2 regions of the Arthrobacter sp. CJL-S3 genome follow, and region 2 is predicted to be linked to the other one. Evidence: predicted binding sites of a transcription regulator. Region 2 holds the regulator's gene; the other holds the start of a gene.
The links. Region 2 encodes Rex, which represses fermentation and respiration genes when NADH is low (regulators of the CRP and FNR family bind a similar motif). Its sites were predicted from a motif close to CTTGTGAANNNNTTCACAAG; they were not measured.
Positions count from the first base shown of each region.

Region 1 (8,206 bases), 1.7 Mb from region 2:
GTGGCCATGGTTTCCTTGGCGTCGTGCGCATGGGCCATGATGACCTCCCGCACCCGCGCCTTGTCCTGACGCTCGAAGGCATCAACGACATCAACGTGGTCCTGCGTGACCCGCTCAAAGATGTGCGTCCCGATCTCGAAGGCCGCAGCCATCTGCGCGTGGACATCGAGCCGGCGGTAGGACTCCAGCAGCATGGGGTTATCGCAGATCATAAAGAGGTATTCGTGGAACTCCTCGTTGGTCCGCGCGAACTCACCCGGTTCCTGAACGACGCCGGCCGCCACAGAGCGGGTGGTGGCCTCGGCGAGCCGCCGGAACTGGTGCAGCTGTTCCTCGGTGAGGCGGCCCAGCATCAGCTCGCTCACCGCGAGCTCCAGGCCCATGCGGGCGTCCAGCTGGGCGAAGCTGTCCTCCTTGCGGAAATCCAGCCGGCCGGTCTCCAGCGACGAGACGGCCTCGCTGCGGGTCATCGTGTCGCCTTCGGCCTGGATCTTTTCCACGGGTGCCGGTGCACCGGTCTCGGCGTCGCCGCCGGTGGCCTCCTTCGGGGCAAAGCGCTCGAAGTAGAAGTTGACGGGCTTGATGCCCTCGGCGTCCAGCCATTTCGACACGGCATTGACCATGGGGGGCGGGCCGCACAGGTAGATGTCAACGTCCCCGTCGTTCAGGTGGGACGGCTCGATGATCTGCGTGACATAGCCGGTGTGGGGAGCGGACGTTCCGGGTTCGGAAGCAATGTAGTCCCAGGTGAATCCGGGCAGCTTCGCCTCATATTCCCGCAGCCAGCCCAGGCCGGCGATGTCCGCCTCGCGGGTCAGCCCGTAGATCAGGTGGACCGGCGTCGACGGCGGGTTCTCGGTGAGCTTCTCGAGGATGGACAGGAGCGGGGCCAGACCGGTGCCGCCCGCCAGGAGCAGCAGGGGGCGCTTGGGCTCCCGCAGGAAGAATGAACCGTAGGGACCTGTGAGTTCGATGGTGTCGCCCACCGCCGCCCGGTCGCGCAGGTACTCGGACATCGCGCCCTGCGGCGTTACCCGCACCATGAAGGAGGCGGTGTGAACCTCGGGGCCGCTGCTGAACGAATAGGAGCGCTCCGCGTCGGTTCCGGGGACCTTGAGGTTGACGTACTGGCCCGGGAGGAAGGCCAGGGCGTCGCGGTTTTCGACCTCCAGGCTGAAGGAAACCGTGGTTTCCGAATGCTTGTTGAGTTCCGTCAGGGTGGACGTGAAGGTCGTGGCCGAGGTTTTCGCGGATGCCGATGTGGCAGGGATCTGGATGGCCAGGTCCGACTCCGGGACCGCCTGGCAGGTCAGCATGTAGCCCTTGGCGAGTTCGTCCTCCGTCATCGCGTCGTCAATGAAGTCGCCGGGGTCGAAGGAGCCGGAATCGCAAAAGGCCTTGCAGGTGCCGCAGGCGCCGTCCCGGCAATCTGACGGAATGTTGATCCGGGCCTTGTATGCGGCGTCCATCACCGTCTCGTAGTCGCCTACCTTGATGACTTTGGTGACGCCGTCTTCGAAGCTGAGGGCTACTTTGTGGCCCATGATTTCCTCCTGCTGGGGGTCGCGTCGTCGCGATCCGGAAAGTGCGGATGTGCCTGTGTGGGCACGGGGTTTGGAACCGTCCGCGCCGGTGCCCGGGAAGTGCCGGGCACCGGCACGCGGCCGTTAGATCATGTAGACGTCCACCACGTGGTGGATGTAGTCGTTCTTCAGGATGACCTTCTTTTTCATGATGACCGGCGCCTCGCCGGCGAGGTCGATCGTGTAGAAGCTGGTGCCGAAGTACGTGTCGGTTGTGTTGTAGCGGAAGTACAGGGTGAACCAGTTGAAGCGCACCTTCACCTGGTCGCCGTCGTGCTCCACGATCTCGATGCCTGTGAGGTTGTGCCCGGTGCGGGGCTCCGGGAGGGAGGTTGCCGACGACCGGTCTGTCTTGATCCGGAAGACACGGTCCTCAATGCCGCCGCGGTTATCGTAATAGATGAGCGAGATCTCGTTCTGCGGGTCCTCGGTCAACCGGTCGTCGACGTCCCATGCGGGCATCCAGAACTCGGAGTCCGGGTGGTAGCACTGGAGCCATTCATCGAACTGGCGCTCATCCAGCAGCCGGGCCTCCTTGTAAAGGAAGGCGCGGACGGTTTCGAGGGTGGCGATCTCCTCAGCGCTCTTGAGCGCCGCAACTGTTCTGATCAGGTTTGTCATGGGTTATGCACTCTCTCTGGTTCCACGTGGTCTAGGTCATGCGGTGACAGGAACGGTGTCCAGTGCGGACTGTTCCTCTTCCGCCAGGGCCCGGTCCATGACTTCCTTCCAGTACCCGTGCTGGATGGGGTAGAGCCCCTCGTCCTCGGTGCGCACGCCGGACGCGATCACCTTGGTCATGCCCAGCGCCTTGGCCTGTTCGTCGGGGCCGGCAATCTCGTGGGTAGACCCGCGGGTCATGTCGTTCCACGGCGCCGAGGTGGCCCAGTAGGTCTTGTTGCAGGACCGGAACTCCTCGAGGTCGTCGGGGGTGGCCATGCCGGTGGCGTTGAAGAAGTCCTCGTACTGCCGGATGCGCTTGGACCGGTTCTCCTGCGATTCGCCCTTGGGTGCGATGCAGTAAATCGTCACCTCGGTCTGGTCCGCGGAGATGGGACGGAAGTGCCGGATCTGCGAGGAGAACTGGTCCATGATGTAGACGTTCGGGTACAGGCAGAGGTTTCGCGAGATGTTGATCATGAAGTTCGCCATCTCCTCGCCGTACTTGGCAACGAGCTCCTCGCGGCGGTCCCACAGCGGGCGGTCCTCCGGGTTGGTCCATTCCTGCCACAGCAGCAGGTGACCGTGATCGTAGGAATAGAAGCCGCCCTTGACCTTGCCCCACTTGCCGGCGTCCATGGCCTTGGTGGTGTTGGCGGAGTCGCCGGAGTTGCGGCGGGCCGTGGTGGCGGCGTAGTTCCAGTGCACGGCGGTGACGTGGTAACCGTCGGCGCCGTTCTCGGCCTGCACCTTCCAGTTGCCGTCGTAGGTGTATGTGGATGCCCCACGCAGCACTTCGAGGCCCTCCGGCGACTGATCCACGATGGAATCGATCACCTTGGTGGCGTCACCCAGGTGCTCTTCGAGCGGGAGAACGTCAGCCTTCAAGGAACCGAACAGGAAACCGCGGTACGACTCGAAGCGGGCAACCTTGGTGAGGTCGTGGGAACCCTCTTTGTTGAAGCTCTCCGGGTAGCCGGCGTTGCGTGAGTCCTTGACCTTCAGCAGCTCACCGGAGTTCTTGAACGTCCAGCCGTGGAACGGGCAAGTGAACGTCGTGCGGTTGTCCGTCTTCCGGCGACACAGCATGGCGCCGCGGTGGGAGCACGCGTTGACGATGCAGTTAAGGTTCTCGTCCTTGTCTCGGGTAATCACCACGGGGGTGCGGCCAATGTTGGTGGTGAAGTAGTCCCCCACGTTGGGAATCTGGGACTCGTGCGCGAGATAAACCCAGTTGCCCTCGAAGATGTGCTTCATCTCCAGTTCGAAAATCTCCTGATCGGTAAAAATTTCGCGCTTGGCCCGGATGACGCCGTTCTCACGGTCGTCGATCACTGCGTCGGCAAGGACCTCACGGACATGGTTCAGGTTCTCGGTCATGGCTGCTCCTTCATTGGAGAGTGCTGTGCGGATTGGCGGCAGGTCAGGGTCAGACGGTGGCGCCGACGGGGAACGTTGTCCGCCAATTTTGTCCTATCGTGACCACCCTCACATCAGGCAAATACCTAGGTTCGACCAAGGGTGCAACTATGTAGGCTTTATGACACAAAAGCCCCCAAATAGATATTTGTGGCGTCCTTATCGCGAGGCTTACCATGAGACAGACATCACGCGCAGCCACGTCACCGCGGATTCAAATCCTGACGCACGGAGGCTCGCAACGGGTGCAGGGACCTTTCCTCCCCTGTTCAATGAAGAGTATGGAGAACACCATGACTGAGACCCAAGCGGACACCCGCACAGAGGACGAGGGCACTGCCGTCGAAGCCGGCTCAAAGGCCACCGAACGCTTCACCGCCTCAGGAAAGCTCGCTCATCTGGATGTGCCGAAGGAACGGGTGAGCCTGCTGGCAGGGGCACTTATCAAGGCCGCCAACGACATCGTCGTCGAACACCAGGTCACCTACGAGGAATACAACGCACTCAAGGCCTGGCTGATCAAGGTAGGGACGGACGGGGAATGGCCGCTGTTCCTGGACGTGTGGCTGGAACACACTGTCGAGGACGTCAACTCCCAGGACCGTCCAGGCACCGTGGGCACCATCGAGGGACCCTACTACGTGCCCGGCGCCCCCGTGCTCCAGAGCCCTGGCACCGTGGAGATGCGCGAGGACGAGGAGGGCACCCCGCTGCACTTCACGGGCCACTTCACTGACACCGAAGGCAATGCAATCCAGGGAGCCCAGGTGGAAATTTGGCACGCGGACAGCGCCGGGTTCTACTCCCAGTACGCCCCGGGCCTCCCCGAGTGGCTCTTCCGCGCCACGGTCAAGGCAGACGACGACGGCCGCTTCGAAATCAACACGATGCGCCCGGCGCCGTACCAGATTCCCACCGACGGAGCTTGCGGACAGCTGATCAACGCGGCCGGGTGGCACGCCTGGCGCCCGGCGCACATCCACATCAAGGTCTCCGCGCCCGGCTTCCAGCCTGTCACCCAGCAGCTGTACTTCCCCGGCGATGCTCACAACGCCGATGACATCGCATCGGCAGTCAAGCCCGAGCTGATGCTGGACCCGCGTCCGCGCACGGACGGCCAGACCGGCGAAGAAGTGGTCTATGACTACGTCCTCGCCAAGGAAGGCCAGCACAAGTAGGAACCACCCCTCGCAATCGGTGCCGGCCCCGGATCTGGCACGGAAGGCGCCCCGGAGTGTCAGCTCCGGGGCGCCAGTATTTTTCCGCCGATCCCAGGAGCCAGAATGCCGCGATCCCGTCTGATCCCGCCCGCCATGCCCCACGCGGAGGCCGCTGTGGCTGCGGAGTCCCAACCGCTGCTTGAACGCCCCGAGGGTCGCCCCGCAGGCGTACGCCAATTCCTCCGTGACCTGGGCCCTCCCTATGTATCCAATGGGGTGATCGGTCTCATCTTCTCCAGCTCCGGCCCGATAGCGGTCACCTTGGCCGTTGGAGCAGCGGGCGGACTTACCCAGGGCCAGCTCGCATCCTGGGTGTTTGCCATCCTTTTCTCGGGCGGGGCCGCGACAGTCTTCATGTCGCTCCTCTATCGCCAGCCCCTGGGCTTCGCATGGTCCATTCCCGGCACGGTGCTCCTTGGCCCGTCGCTGCAGCACCTGTCCTTTCCTGAGGTCGTCGGCGCCTTCTTCACGTCCGCTGTTCTCATCCTCGCCCTGGGTGCCACCGGAATGGTGCGGCGCATCATGGCGGCGGTCCCGATGCCCATTGTGATGGCCATGGTGGCCGCTGTGTTCCTGAAATTCGGCACGGACATCGTCGCCTCAACCCAGGCCAACCCTGTGGTTGCTGTCCCGATGGTGGCGGCATTCCTGGTCCTCACAGCCGTGCCCGCCCTGGGCAGGTTCGTTCCGCCGGTGCTCGGCACCCTTGTGGTCGGTTGCCTCGCAGTGGCGGCAAGTGGCCAATTTGCCCTCCGGGACGGCGGGCCAATCCTGGCCACCCCCGTCTTTACGCTTCCTGAGTTCACCTGGGCTGCCCAGCTCGAGCTGGTTGTTCCCCTGGCCCTCACCGTGTTGTTTGTTCAGAATGGTCAGGGCGTCGCCGTGCTCCGCGCCGCCGGCCACAATCCGCCGGTCAACGTCTTCGCCATCGCTTCAGGCGCGTTTTCCTTGCTCAACGCCTGCTGCGGCGCCGTTTCAGCCTGCGTGACCGGGCCCACCAACGCCCTCATGACCTCCTCGGGAAGCAGGCAGCGCCAGTACACAGCTGCCGTCGTGTTCGGCATCCTGGCCATGGTCTGTGCCCTCCTGGCCCCCACCCTCACCCGCCTCATGCTCGCCGCGCCCAAGGAATTCATCCTGGCCCTGGGCGGCATTGCGATGTTGCGGGCTCTCCAGCAGGCCTTCGTGACCGCCTTCGCCACAGCCTTCACCCTGGGGTCCCTGGTGACATTCGTCGTCACCATCTCCGGTTTGAGTCTCTTCAACATCCATCCGGCGTTCTGGGGCCTCGTCACCGGCTACACGGTGTCCCGACTGCTTGAACGCCCGGACCACGCCAAGTCCCAACGCCAAGATCGCTAGTGGCACGTCTTGCGCGTTCGGCACCTGACCCCTTCAATTCCCCGTACTCCTGCCAGGCAGCTTCGCGCAATTGCACCTGAACGAGCGGCCAGAGCTCCTCGCCGCGCTGCTCAGTGACTGGCTTGACCGGGCTCGCCCGGACGACAGGTGACGGCCTTCCCCAGAGGTTCAAGGAACGCTGCTAAGCGTTGCCCTCCGCGCGGCTCCTGATCCCTTGGAGCATCCGCCGGGACATGATGAAACTGGCAACCTCCACCGCCTCGACCAGGCACCGGGCCCACCACTGCCGGTAGGCATACCGCTCCCGCACCAGCAGCCGGGTGGTGCCGCCGGGCCGGGGCTGCAGGACAAATGCCCAGGAAAAATCGAACGGGCCGGGCGGGGAACCGGGAGGAACGCGCAGCACAAGGGCGTGGCCCGGCTCCACCAACCCCACTTCCAAGTCCGCGGAAGCAGCCGGTGCCAGATGAAAGCGGTCGCCGACCTTGATGTCCTGCCACTCCGGGTGGATACGGTCAGCACTGTGGATGTCCAAACCGGCCAGGTTTTCAAGGAAGTCGTAGCTGTAGAGTCCGCCGCGTCCCTGACCCATCTGCGCCAGCCAGGGCCACACCGCATCCACCGGAGCCTCGATGGTGATCGCCCGCGTTAACTGCAGGCCGGCACTGGCCAGGAAGTCGTCGCCCGGCAGCCCGCCGTCGGCTTCGGCGGGGGTGGCACCCCAGCGCAATTGAAAGCGCCGGAACAGGAAGCCCGATGCCACCAGCCCCACGAACACCGCGGCTGGCTTGTAAGGCTGTTTCATGATTTGGGGCATCGTCATCGGGCAATCCTCCAGACCGCCGAGTCCGCTGTCACGGGCCATAAGCCCCGAGGCCCGCCCACTCCGAAATGGATGTCCGGCGCTAACCCCCGGTTTGGTAACCAACGTGGCGCTTGGTTTCATCGGGTTCAGTGCTGAATTCATTCACGCCTTCCACTACACCGTTCAGGAGCACGTCCAGGGGTCCCAGGAACCCGGGCATTCACGGTGGCCTCCCAGCAGAAGATGGCAACATGGGGAGATGACTCCCGTTCAAGGTTTTTCCGGCTATTTCCGGCGTCCCCAGCCCATCAAACCCAGGGCCGGTCAGGAATCGGTGTGGGACTACCCGCGGCCGCCACGGGTCGAGCCGCGATCCGAACGGGTTATCGTGCGGCTTGGCGGGCAGGTTATAGCCGACACCACCGATGCAGTCCGCGTCCTGGAGACGAGTCATCCCCCTGTCTACTACCTGCCCTTTGACGCTTTCCCTGCCGGTGTACTCGTCCCGGTCGAGGGCACCAGCTTCTGCGAGTTCAAGGGGGAAGCGCACTACTTCGACGTCGTTTCCGGCGGAGTCGTTGTTCCCCGTGCCGGGTGGACCTACCCGGAACCCTCCCGGGGTTTCGAGGCGCTCAGTATCCGGGTGGCCCTCTACCCGGGTCACATGGACTCCTGCGAGGTCGACGGCGAGCAGGTGACCTCCCAGGAGGGGGACTTCTACGGCGGTTGGATCACCGCGCAGATCGTTGGTCCGTTCAAGGGTGGCCCGGGCACGGCGGGGTGGTGAGCGCATCGCCCTTGCGCCGGGACGGTCCCATCGGAGCGCCGGCGCGGGATGTCAGGATGCGGAACCGGGGCACCCTGCCGGTTTCCCTTGCCTTCCCGGTCAAGTGGAAACTCGTTTGCTTCCCAGTTCAGGAGGCGACGTTCGACGGCGTTTCACCGGTCCGTAGCTCGTCGCCGTGGGCGATGATCGCGTAGATGATCAGCACGTCGATGGCGATGACGATCAAGGACCACCACGGCTGCGCCGGAATCAGCATCAGCTGAACGACCGCACTGACGCCCGCAACGACGACAGCAACGATTCGAGCCCACGTTGCACCGGAGAAGAGCGCGACAGCGGTGAGGATCAGGAGCACCCCGAGAGCCACATT
Region 1 is NZ_CM160046.1:1,896,183-1,904,388, reverse strand. It holds gene benC (benzoate 1,2-dioxygenase electron transfer component BenC) at 1-1,544, opposite strand, end outside; gene benB (benzoate 1,2-dioxygenase small subunit) at 1,668-2,204, opposite strand; gene benA (benzoate 1,2-dioxygenase large subunit) at 2,241-3,623, opposite strand; gene catA (catechol 1,2-dioxygenase) at 3,944-4,840, shown strand; gene AC06G6_RS08550 (benzoate/H(+) symporter BenE family transporter) at 4,946-6,244, shown strand; gene AC06G6_RS08545 (SRPBCC family protein) at 6,426-7,211, opposite strand; gene AC06G6_RS08540 (DUF427 domain-containing protein) at 7,309-7,836, shown strand; gene AC06G6_RS08535 (DUF7144 family membrane protein) at 7,964-8,206, opposite strand, start outside.
Region 1: the regulator Rex is predicted to act here: its motif matches at 3,719-3,738, upstream of benA (benzoate 1,2-dioxygenase large subunit).

Region 2 (8,206 bases):
CGAAGTTCCCGCCACCGCCCCGCACGCCCCAGAAGAGGTCCGCGTTCTCGTTCTCGCTCGCCCTGACCAGGTCGCCGTCGGCGGTGACCACATCCACGGACCGCAGCTGATCTATCGTGAGCCCGTATTTGCGCATGACCCACCCGATACCCCCGCCCAGCGTCAGACCGGCCACGCCGGTATGGGTAACGATTCCCGAAGGAACGGCGAGACCGAACTCCTGTGTCTCGCGATCGAGTTCGCCAAGCAGCGCGCCTGCCTGGACACGGACCGTCCGCGCCTCAGGGTCCACGCGGACGCCCTTCATCGGGCCCAGATCGATCAGCATGCCGCCGTCGCAGACCGACAGCCCCGGGAAACTGTGGCCGCCTCCGCGCACGGCAGCCAGCAGGTCCTGCGATCGGGCCAGCCGGATGGCAGCGCGCACGTCTGCGACGCCGGTGCAGCGGGCTATGAGGGCGGGACGGCGGTCAATCGACCCGTTCCACACCTTGCGGTGTTCCTCGTATCCAGCATCGTCCGGGCGGACGAGTTCGCCCCGAAAGGATGTCTGTAATTCATCGACAGCTACGGCGTCGATCTCCGTGCCTTGTGCCATGGGACTCACGGACCTCTCGCTCCTTCCAGCAGAGTCCCACCGTCGGGACGAACTGGCAAGAGGAAAGGTAACCACCGGCGTCGAGCACAATCAGTCCTGTGGTCCTGCTGTGGCGCGCCCGGAGCTGGCCGGCGTCGTTGGGGACAAAGCCAGCTCAGCAACAGCCCGCAGCACGCGCTCCTTGGCCCGCTGGGACACCCTGATCAGGACACTCTGTGACCGCCGCGATTTTGCGACGGCGGCAGCGTGCGGTTACGGTGTGCTTATGACTAACCGTTGGTATGCGTATTTTTCGTTGGCTCTGGAGGGGCCCGCGTCTAGCTGACACGCATCCAACCTTCCTTCAGAGCCAACAGGGCAGAGATCATTCTCTGCCCTTCGCCATTTCCCGGCGGGTTCTGATCAGGGCCCGCTCCGCACCCCCGGAACAGGACCCCCATGAGCATCGAAGCAGCCCCCGAATCCCAGCAGTCAACATCCAACCTGCGCGTCAGCGAGTTCACCCCGCTGCCCACCCCGCAGGAGATCGTCGCGGAGCTGCCGCTGGACACCCGCCTGGCCGAGACCGTGGCCCGGGGCCGGGACGAGGTCCGCGCGATCATGGACGGCGTCGATGACCGCCTGCTCGTCATCGTGGGCCCCTGCTCCATCCACGATCCCAAGGCCGGCCTCGAATACGCCCGCCGGCTGGTCAGCCAGGCCGAGAAGCACAAGGAAGACCTGCTGATCCTGATGCGGGCCTACTTCGAGAAGCCCCGCACCACGGTGGGCTGGAAGGGCCTGATCAACGACCCCCGGCTCGACGGCAGCCACGACATCGCCGCCGGGCTGCGCGCCGCGCGCCGCTTCCTGCAGCAAGTCACCGCCCTCGGGCTGCCGGCCGGCACCGAGTTCCTCGAACCGATCAGCCCGCAGTACATGGCGGACCTCGTCTCCTGGGGCGCCATCGGTGCCCGGACCACCGAAAGCCAGATCCACCGCCAGCTGGCGTCCGGGCTGTCCATGCCGATCGGGTTCAAGAACGGGACCGACGGCGACCTGCAGGTCGCGCTCGACGCGTGCAGCGCCGCCGGGGCAGCCCAGGCGTTCCTCGGCATCGACGGCGAGGGCCGGGCCGCCCTGGTCTCCACCGCCGGCAACCCCGACACGCACATCATCCTGCGCGGCGGACGCAAGGGACCGAACTACTCCGCCCCCGACGTGGAGGCCACCTCCGCCAAACTGGCCGCCAAGCAGCTCAACCCGCGGCTGATCGTTGACGCGAGCCACGCCAACAGCGGCAAGAACCATCACCGCCAGGCTGAAGTCGCCCTCGAAATCGGCGCGCAGCTGGAGAACGGGGGTGCCTCGGCAGGTGCCATCGCCGGCGTCATGCTGGAGAGTTTCCTCGTCGGCGGGGCGCAGAACCTCGACGTCGCCGAGCACGCCGCCGGAACCGATGATCTGGTCTACGGCCAGAGCGTCACGGACGCCTGCATGGAGTGGGAAGTCACGGCCTCGGTCCTGGCGCAACTGGCGGCCTCCGCGCGCGTCCGCCGGACCCGGGGATAGGCGGTATTGCGGGCCGCTACACCGCCGATCCGCGGGCGGGCAGGGGACTGGGCGGGGCGGTCCGCGCCTCCTCCGGCTCGAGCCCCCGCGACCGCCGACCGATGCTGGGCAGTGCAGCGGTCCGCCACGCCAGAGATTCCGCGCGTCGGGGCCCTGGAGATCCGCGCAACTCTTTCACATTGGCACCATCAGCCCCTAGAGTATCTAACACATGGTTGTTTGATGGCTCAGCATCGGCACACCGCCATGTCGTTCAGATGGGGCTGCCGTTTGCTTGAGCAAAGGAATAAGGAAATGTCTTCGGAGGCTAACTTCTCCAATGCGCGCTTCTTGACCGTGGCCGAAGTCGCGGATGTGATGCGCGTGTCGAAAATGACCGTGTACCGGCTTGTTCATTCCGGCGAAATGCCGGCTGTCCGTTTCGGGCGCTCCTACCGGGTGCCGGAAGCCGCTGTTGAGCAGTACCTCAAGGGTGCTGTCGTCGACGGGAACACGGAAACAGGCTGAGCATCCGCCGTCTTCTGCGGCCGGAATAAGGATCTGCGGGCCCCTATGGGCCTGCGGTCGTGGTGTGCCCCCGATAGGCGGTACCCTGTTAAGGAACGTTTTACGTCATTGTAAGAACCTGTCCGTTGTACAGTCTGCTGCTTAGCCCGCGGACCCTTTCCAACAGGCAGGTACTGCATCTAGCCGGTAAGGAACTTTCGTGGGTTCAGTTATTAAGAAGCGTCGCAAGCGTATGGCCAAGAAGAAGCACCGCAAGCTGCTTCGCAAGACGCGCCACCAGCGTCGCAATAAGAAGTAGAGATACTTCGCATCATGTGAATGCCCGTTGCCTTCCCGGCAGCGGGCATTTTCTTTGGCATTTCCGCGCCTGGTTCGGACCGTCGACGCGCTTCTGGGCCGGCAGTGCGGGTGGTGGCGCGTAGCGGGGGACGCGCTTTCGGACAGTCGACGCGGGTTGGGACGGGCGCTACGCGGATCCGCGTAGCGCGGAGCAGGAAGCGCAGCGCGGAGCGGAAAGTGCAGCGCCGAACCGGAAGCGTAGCGCTGAGCGGGAGGCGCAGCGAAGAAATCGCGCGGGGCTTAGACGGTGGGGCCGCGGAAGCGGGAGAACCCCCGCCAGAGGCCGTAGATGGCCCCTCCGACGGTCGCGGCCTTGAGCCCCAGGGTGGCCGCGCGGCGTCCGGCACGGAAGTCGTAGACGGGCCAGTTGTTGTCGCGGGCGTGGCGGCGGAGCCCGGAATCCGGGTTGATGGCCACGGGGTGCCCCACCATGCTCAGCAGCGGGATGTCGTTGCGCGAATCGCTGTACGCCCAGCACCGGGCCAGGTCCAGCCCCTCGGCCTCGGCCATTGCCTGGACGGCCACCGCCTTGGCGGGGCCGTGCAGGATGTCGCCGACCAGCCGGCCGGTGTAGGAACCGTCCCGGATTTCGCCCACCGTGCCGAGCGCGCCGGTGAGGCCCAGCCTGGTGGAGATCACCGTGGCCACCTCGATCGGCGTCGCGGTCACGAGCCACACCCTGCGGCCCACCCGGAGGTGCTGCTCGGCCAGTGCCTTGGCCCCGGGCCAGATGCGGGATTCGATCATTTCGTCATAAACCTCTTCGCCGAGGACCCCAATGTCCTCCACGGTGAAGCCGGCGGCCAGGCCCAGGGCGGTGTCGCGGACGGCATGGACGTCATCCATCTTCTCGCCGCGCACCACGAACATGAACTGCTTCCAGGCAATGCCGAGCGCCTGCGGAATCGTGAAGGCCCCGCGCTGGTGCATCTTGCGGGCCACGTGGAACAGGCTGGCCCCGCGCATGAGGGTGTTGTCGACATCGAAGAACGCGGCTTCGCCGTGCTGCGCTGCTGCAACAGGCTGTGCAGCAGCAGGCTCGGTGACCACAACGGCGTACTTCTCTTCGGGCATGCCACGAGTCTAGTCAACACCGGGGCCGGTTCCCGTCGCGCAGCCCGCGGCGGCGACGGACATGTCGGGCTCGGCCCGCGGCACCGCACCCGCGCAGCCCGCGGCGCGGACATGTCGGCACGGCCCGCGGCGGCGACGGACACGTGGCACGGCCCGTGTCGGCGGCGGACGTGTCGGGCGCGTCGACGCGGGAGCGGCCGCCGGGCTACCGTGGAGCCATGCCAAGCCCCGACGTCGTCCTCATCACCAAAGCTGACTGCCATCTGTGCTCTGCGGCGCGCGCCGCCGTCGAGCGCGTCACCCAGGGTCTCGGGATCGGCTGGCGCGAGCAGTCCATAGAGGACGACGCCGAGCTGCGCGAACGTTTTGCGGAGGAGATCCCCGTGGTGCTGGTGGACGGCGTCCAGCGGGACTTCTGGAAGATTGACGAAGTCCGGCTGGAGCGCACGCTGCGCCGGGCGCTGGGACAAGAGGCCTGAGGCGCGGAGAAGCGCCGGGGACGGCTGCTTTGTTCGCTGAACTGCGGGGGCTCTAGAGTGGAACTCACAACGCGACTCAATGGAGCTGATAGTGACTTCGCTTGATTCATCCCCTGACGCGATGCCCGGGGGAGCAGGGACTGCCGCCAAGCAGATTCCGCCCGCGGCCGTTGCCCGGCTGACCATTTATCTGCGCGCCCTCACCACCCTGCTTGCCGAGGGCATTGACCGGGTCTCGTCCGAATCCCTTGCCGAGGCCTCCGGGGTCAGCTCCTCCACCCTCCGCAAGGACCTGTCCTACGTCGGCTCCTACGGGACCCGCGGCGTCGGCTACGAGGTTCAGTACCTCAACCGGAATATTGCCGCGGCGCTGGGACTGACGCGCGACTGGAAGGTCGCCATCGTCGGTGCCGGCAACCTGGGCAAGGCGCTGGCCCGGTACGGCGGATTCGAATCCCGGGGCTTCGAAATTGTGGCGATCTTCGATGCGGACCAGATGGTGGTGGGCAGCGAGGTGGGCTGGCTGCGTGTCAGCGACGCCGCCGACCTCGAGCCGGTGCTGCAGCGGACCGGCGCCAACATGGTGGTGCTGGCCCTGCCGGCCGCCGTGGCGCAGGACGTCTGCGACCGGGTCATTGCCGCCGGTGTGCGGAGCATCCTCAGCTTCGCCCCGGTGATGCTGCAGGTGCCGCCCGGGGTCAACCTGCGCAAGGTGGACATGGCCACCGAACTCCAGATTCTCGCCTATCACGCACAAAGGGCGCAGGACCCGGAGGATGCCGACTAGGTTCAGTCGGCCCCATCCGGCTCCCGCGCCCGTTGCGCTGGTGCCTGCGGCCTAGTACGGCCGCTTAGTGCGGTTCTCTTGGTAAGGTCCGCTTAGTACGGTCCGCCCGGCTGCCCGTAAGGGTTGGCAAACGGCTGCCGCTTGGCGAAGTACGGCGACGTGGCCGGCAGGTACAGCATCACAATGCCTGCGATGCCGAGGAGGATTGACAGCGTGGCGAGGCTCAGCGGGAAGATGCTGAGGATGGACAGGGCTGCGAAGACCGTCCCGAGGATCCGCGCCCAGTTCTTGCCTTTGCGGATGTTGAAGGCCACGAGCGCGTAGAGCCCGGCGCCGATCACGGCGAAAGCCACGATGCTGCCGACCAGGAATCCCCTGATGTCTTCGAACCTGATCTCAGCGCCGCTCCCGGCCATCTGCTCCTCGAACTGGGCCCGCATTTCGGGGGAGTCGATCATGCCCATCGCCATCAGGAGCGACAGGACCCAGACCACGCCGGCAGCGACGATGAGCCAGAAGGCCGTGTTGACCAGCTTGGGGATGCCCGCCGGGCCGGCCGTGGCCTGCGGCTGCTCGGAGGGGAACTGGGCGTAGGGGGACTGGCCGTACTGCGGGGGCTGCTGGCTGTACTGGGGCTGGTTGTACTGGGGCTGGTTGTACTGCGGCGGGTTCTGCCCGTACTGCGGCTGCTGCGGGGCGTTCTGCCCGTACTGGGGCTGCTGCCCGTACGGCGGCGCGGACGGGGCCTGACCGTACTGGGGCGCGGACGGCGGGGTCTGGCCGTACTGGGGCGCGGACGGCGGGGTCTGGCCGTACTGCGGCGCGTTCTGGCCGTACTGCGGCGCCGACGGCGGCTGCTCGCCGTGCTGGGGTGCGTTCTGGCCGTAGCGGGGGGCCGGCTTTTCGCCCGGCTCCGGGGAGTCCGGGTTCGACGGCGGGACTGGCGGGATGCTCATGGGCGTTCCTTTGCGTGGCGGTCTGATTCGGATACCGGAAACAGCTTCCTGCCCTGCCCCCAGCATGGTTTAGGTCCACCGTACCGCGGTCCGGCGCCCGCGCGGATCATTCCGGAGAGGTATTCTCGCCGGGTGCCTGGGCGCCAGTCAAGGCGCCGGTTCCGCGGGTAGCGGGATGTGCCCGGACGCTGCTAAGGCGCAGGTCAGGTCCGGGTCAGGCGCAGGTCAGGCCCGGCCGCGCAGGGAAGCGAACCAGGCCTGGGAGTTGGGCAGCCACATCAGCACGGCGGCCACCAGGCTGATGGTGAAGCTGGGCCAGCTGCCGGCGCCACGGCCGTCCGCGGCGCTGGTGTTGAGGATGGCCAGCAGCAGGGAGATGCCGGCGACGATCGTGAGGGCGAAGCGGGCCCACTCGTGGCCTTCCTTCATCTTCATGGACAGGATGACCTGTGCCCACGAAAGGGCCAGTGCCACCAGCACCAGCAGGAGCACCAGGAAGCCCAGGCCCGGAACGACGGCCAGGAGCACGAACGCCCCGAAGAGGCCGACGACCCCGCCCAGCAGGCCCAGCAGTCCGCTGATGAGCCAGATCCAGTAGGCGACTTTGAGCTCGATTGGCAGCCAGGTGACCGTGAACATGCCGGAGAATCCGCCGTGGGGCATTACATCGTTGAAGTTCCGGGGCCGGTCCGTCGGCATCTCAAAGCGGAATCCGCGAGGCGTTTGGCCCGCAGGCCGGTTCGAGGACTGTTTGCCTGGTGTCGGCTGTCCCGGAGTCGGGTTGCCCGGCTGCTGCGGCTGAGGTACCTCGTTGGGGTTGCTCATGGATCTCACTTTAGTCCGCGGACAGGCCGGTATCGAGGGACCTCCGGCATGTTGCGGGGCATGTCGGGGCACCGCCGGCCGCGGCCCGTCAGCCGTCCGCGGGACGCGCATTTCCGGAGACGGCGGCGCCCCGGCGCCGGGACGCCGGAGACGCCGGGGTAACCCCCGGGTTAAGCACAACACCCCGCTCCGTCACGGGGACGGAGCGGGGTGGCGGCGGCTCGAGGCCGCGGGTCCGGCCGTGTCCCTGGGGGACCGGCCGGTCAAGCGTTGGGTGACTAGGCTGCGGGAGCGATGAAGGCCAGTTCGAGGTTGACGGCAACCTTGTCGCTGACGAGCACGCCGCCGGCTTCGAGGACGGCGTTCCAGGTCAGGCCGAAGTCCTTGCGGCTGATCGTGGTCTCGGCGGACAGGCCGGCGCGGGTCATGCCGAACGGGTCCACGGCGACGCCGTTGAACTCGGTCTCGAGGGCCACCGGGCGGGTAACACCCTTGATGGTCAGCTCGCCCTGGAGTTCGTAGCTGTCACCCTTGGGGACGATGCTGTGGGAGACGAAGGAGATTTCCGGGAACTTCTCGACGTCGAAGAAGTCTTCGCCGCGGACGTGGCCGTCGCGGTTGACGTCGCCGGAGTCGAAGCTCGCGGTCTGGATCGTGGCGCTGACCTTGGAGTCGGCCACGTTCTCGGCGAGGTCAAGGGTGGCCTCCGCATCCTTGAACTGGCCGCGGACCTTGCTGATGCCCGCGTGGCGGACGGTGAAGGCGATTTCGCTGTGCGAGTTGTCGAGGGTCCAGGTGCCGGTGGTGACGTTAGCGGGAAGTGCCATGGTGTTGCTCCTTGAGTCGGGTGGGTCGTGCGGGTGGTCTGATCGTCAGTTGAAGCATCATTTGTTGAAGTCTCAACTAACTGCTTCACCCAGTATAAACATGCATTTGCATCTTTTATTCCAACTCCGGGGAACATTTCGCAAAACTCTTGAGTTCTACTTCATGTAGAAGATTTCGTCATTGCCCCTGCCCTTTGAGAAACTGGTACACATGCCCCAAGCCACTGTTCATTTGCTCCGCCACGGCGAGGTCTACAACCCCG
Region 2 is NZ_CM160046.1:3,632,103-3,640,308, reverse strand. It holds gene AC06G6_RS16690 (FAD-binding oxidoreductase) at 1-598, opposite strand, end outside; gene AC06G6_RS16685 (3-deoxy-7-phosphoheptulonate synthase) at 1,037-2,149, shown strand; gene AC06G6_RS16680 (helix-turn-helix domain-containing protein) at 2,444-2,656, shown strand; gene AC06G6_RS16675 (30S ribosomal protein bS22) at 2,856-2,954, shown strand; gene AC06G6_RS16670 (HAD family hydrolase) at 3,236-4,069, opposite strand; gene AC06G6_RS16665 (glutaredoxin family protein) at 4,288-4,548, shown strand; gene AC06G6_RS16660 (redox-sensing transcriptional repressor Rex) at 4,640-5,335, shown strand; gene AC06G6_RS16655 (hypothetical protein) at 5,428-6,291, opposite strand; gene AC06G6_RS16650 (hypothetical protein) at 6,517-7,116, opposite strand; gene AC06G6_RS16645 (YceI family protein) at 7,395-7,943, opposite strand; gene AC06G6_RS16640 (histidine phosphatase family protein) at 8,155-8,206, shown strand, end outside.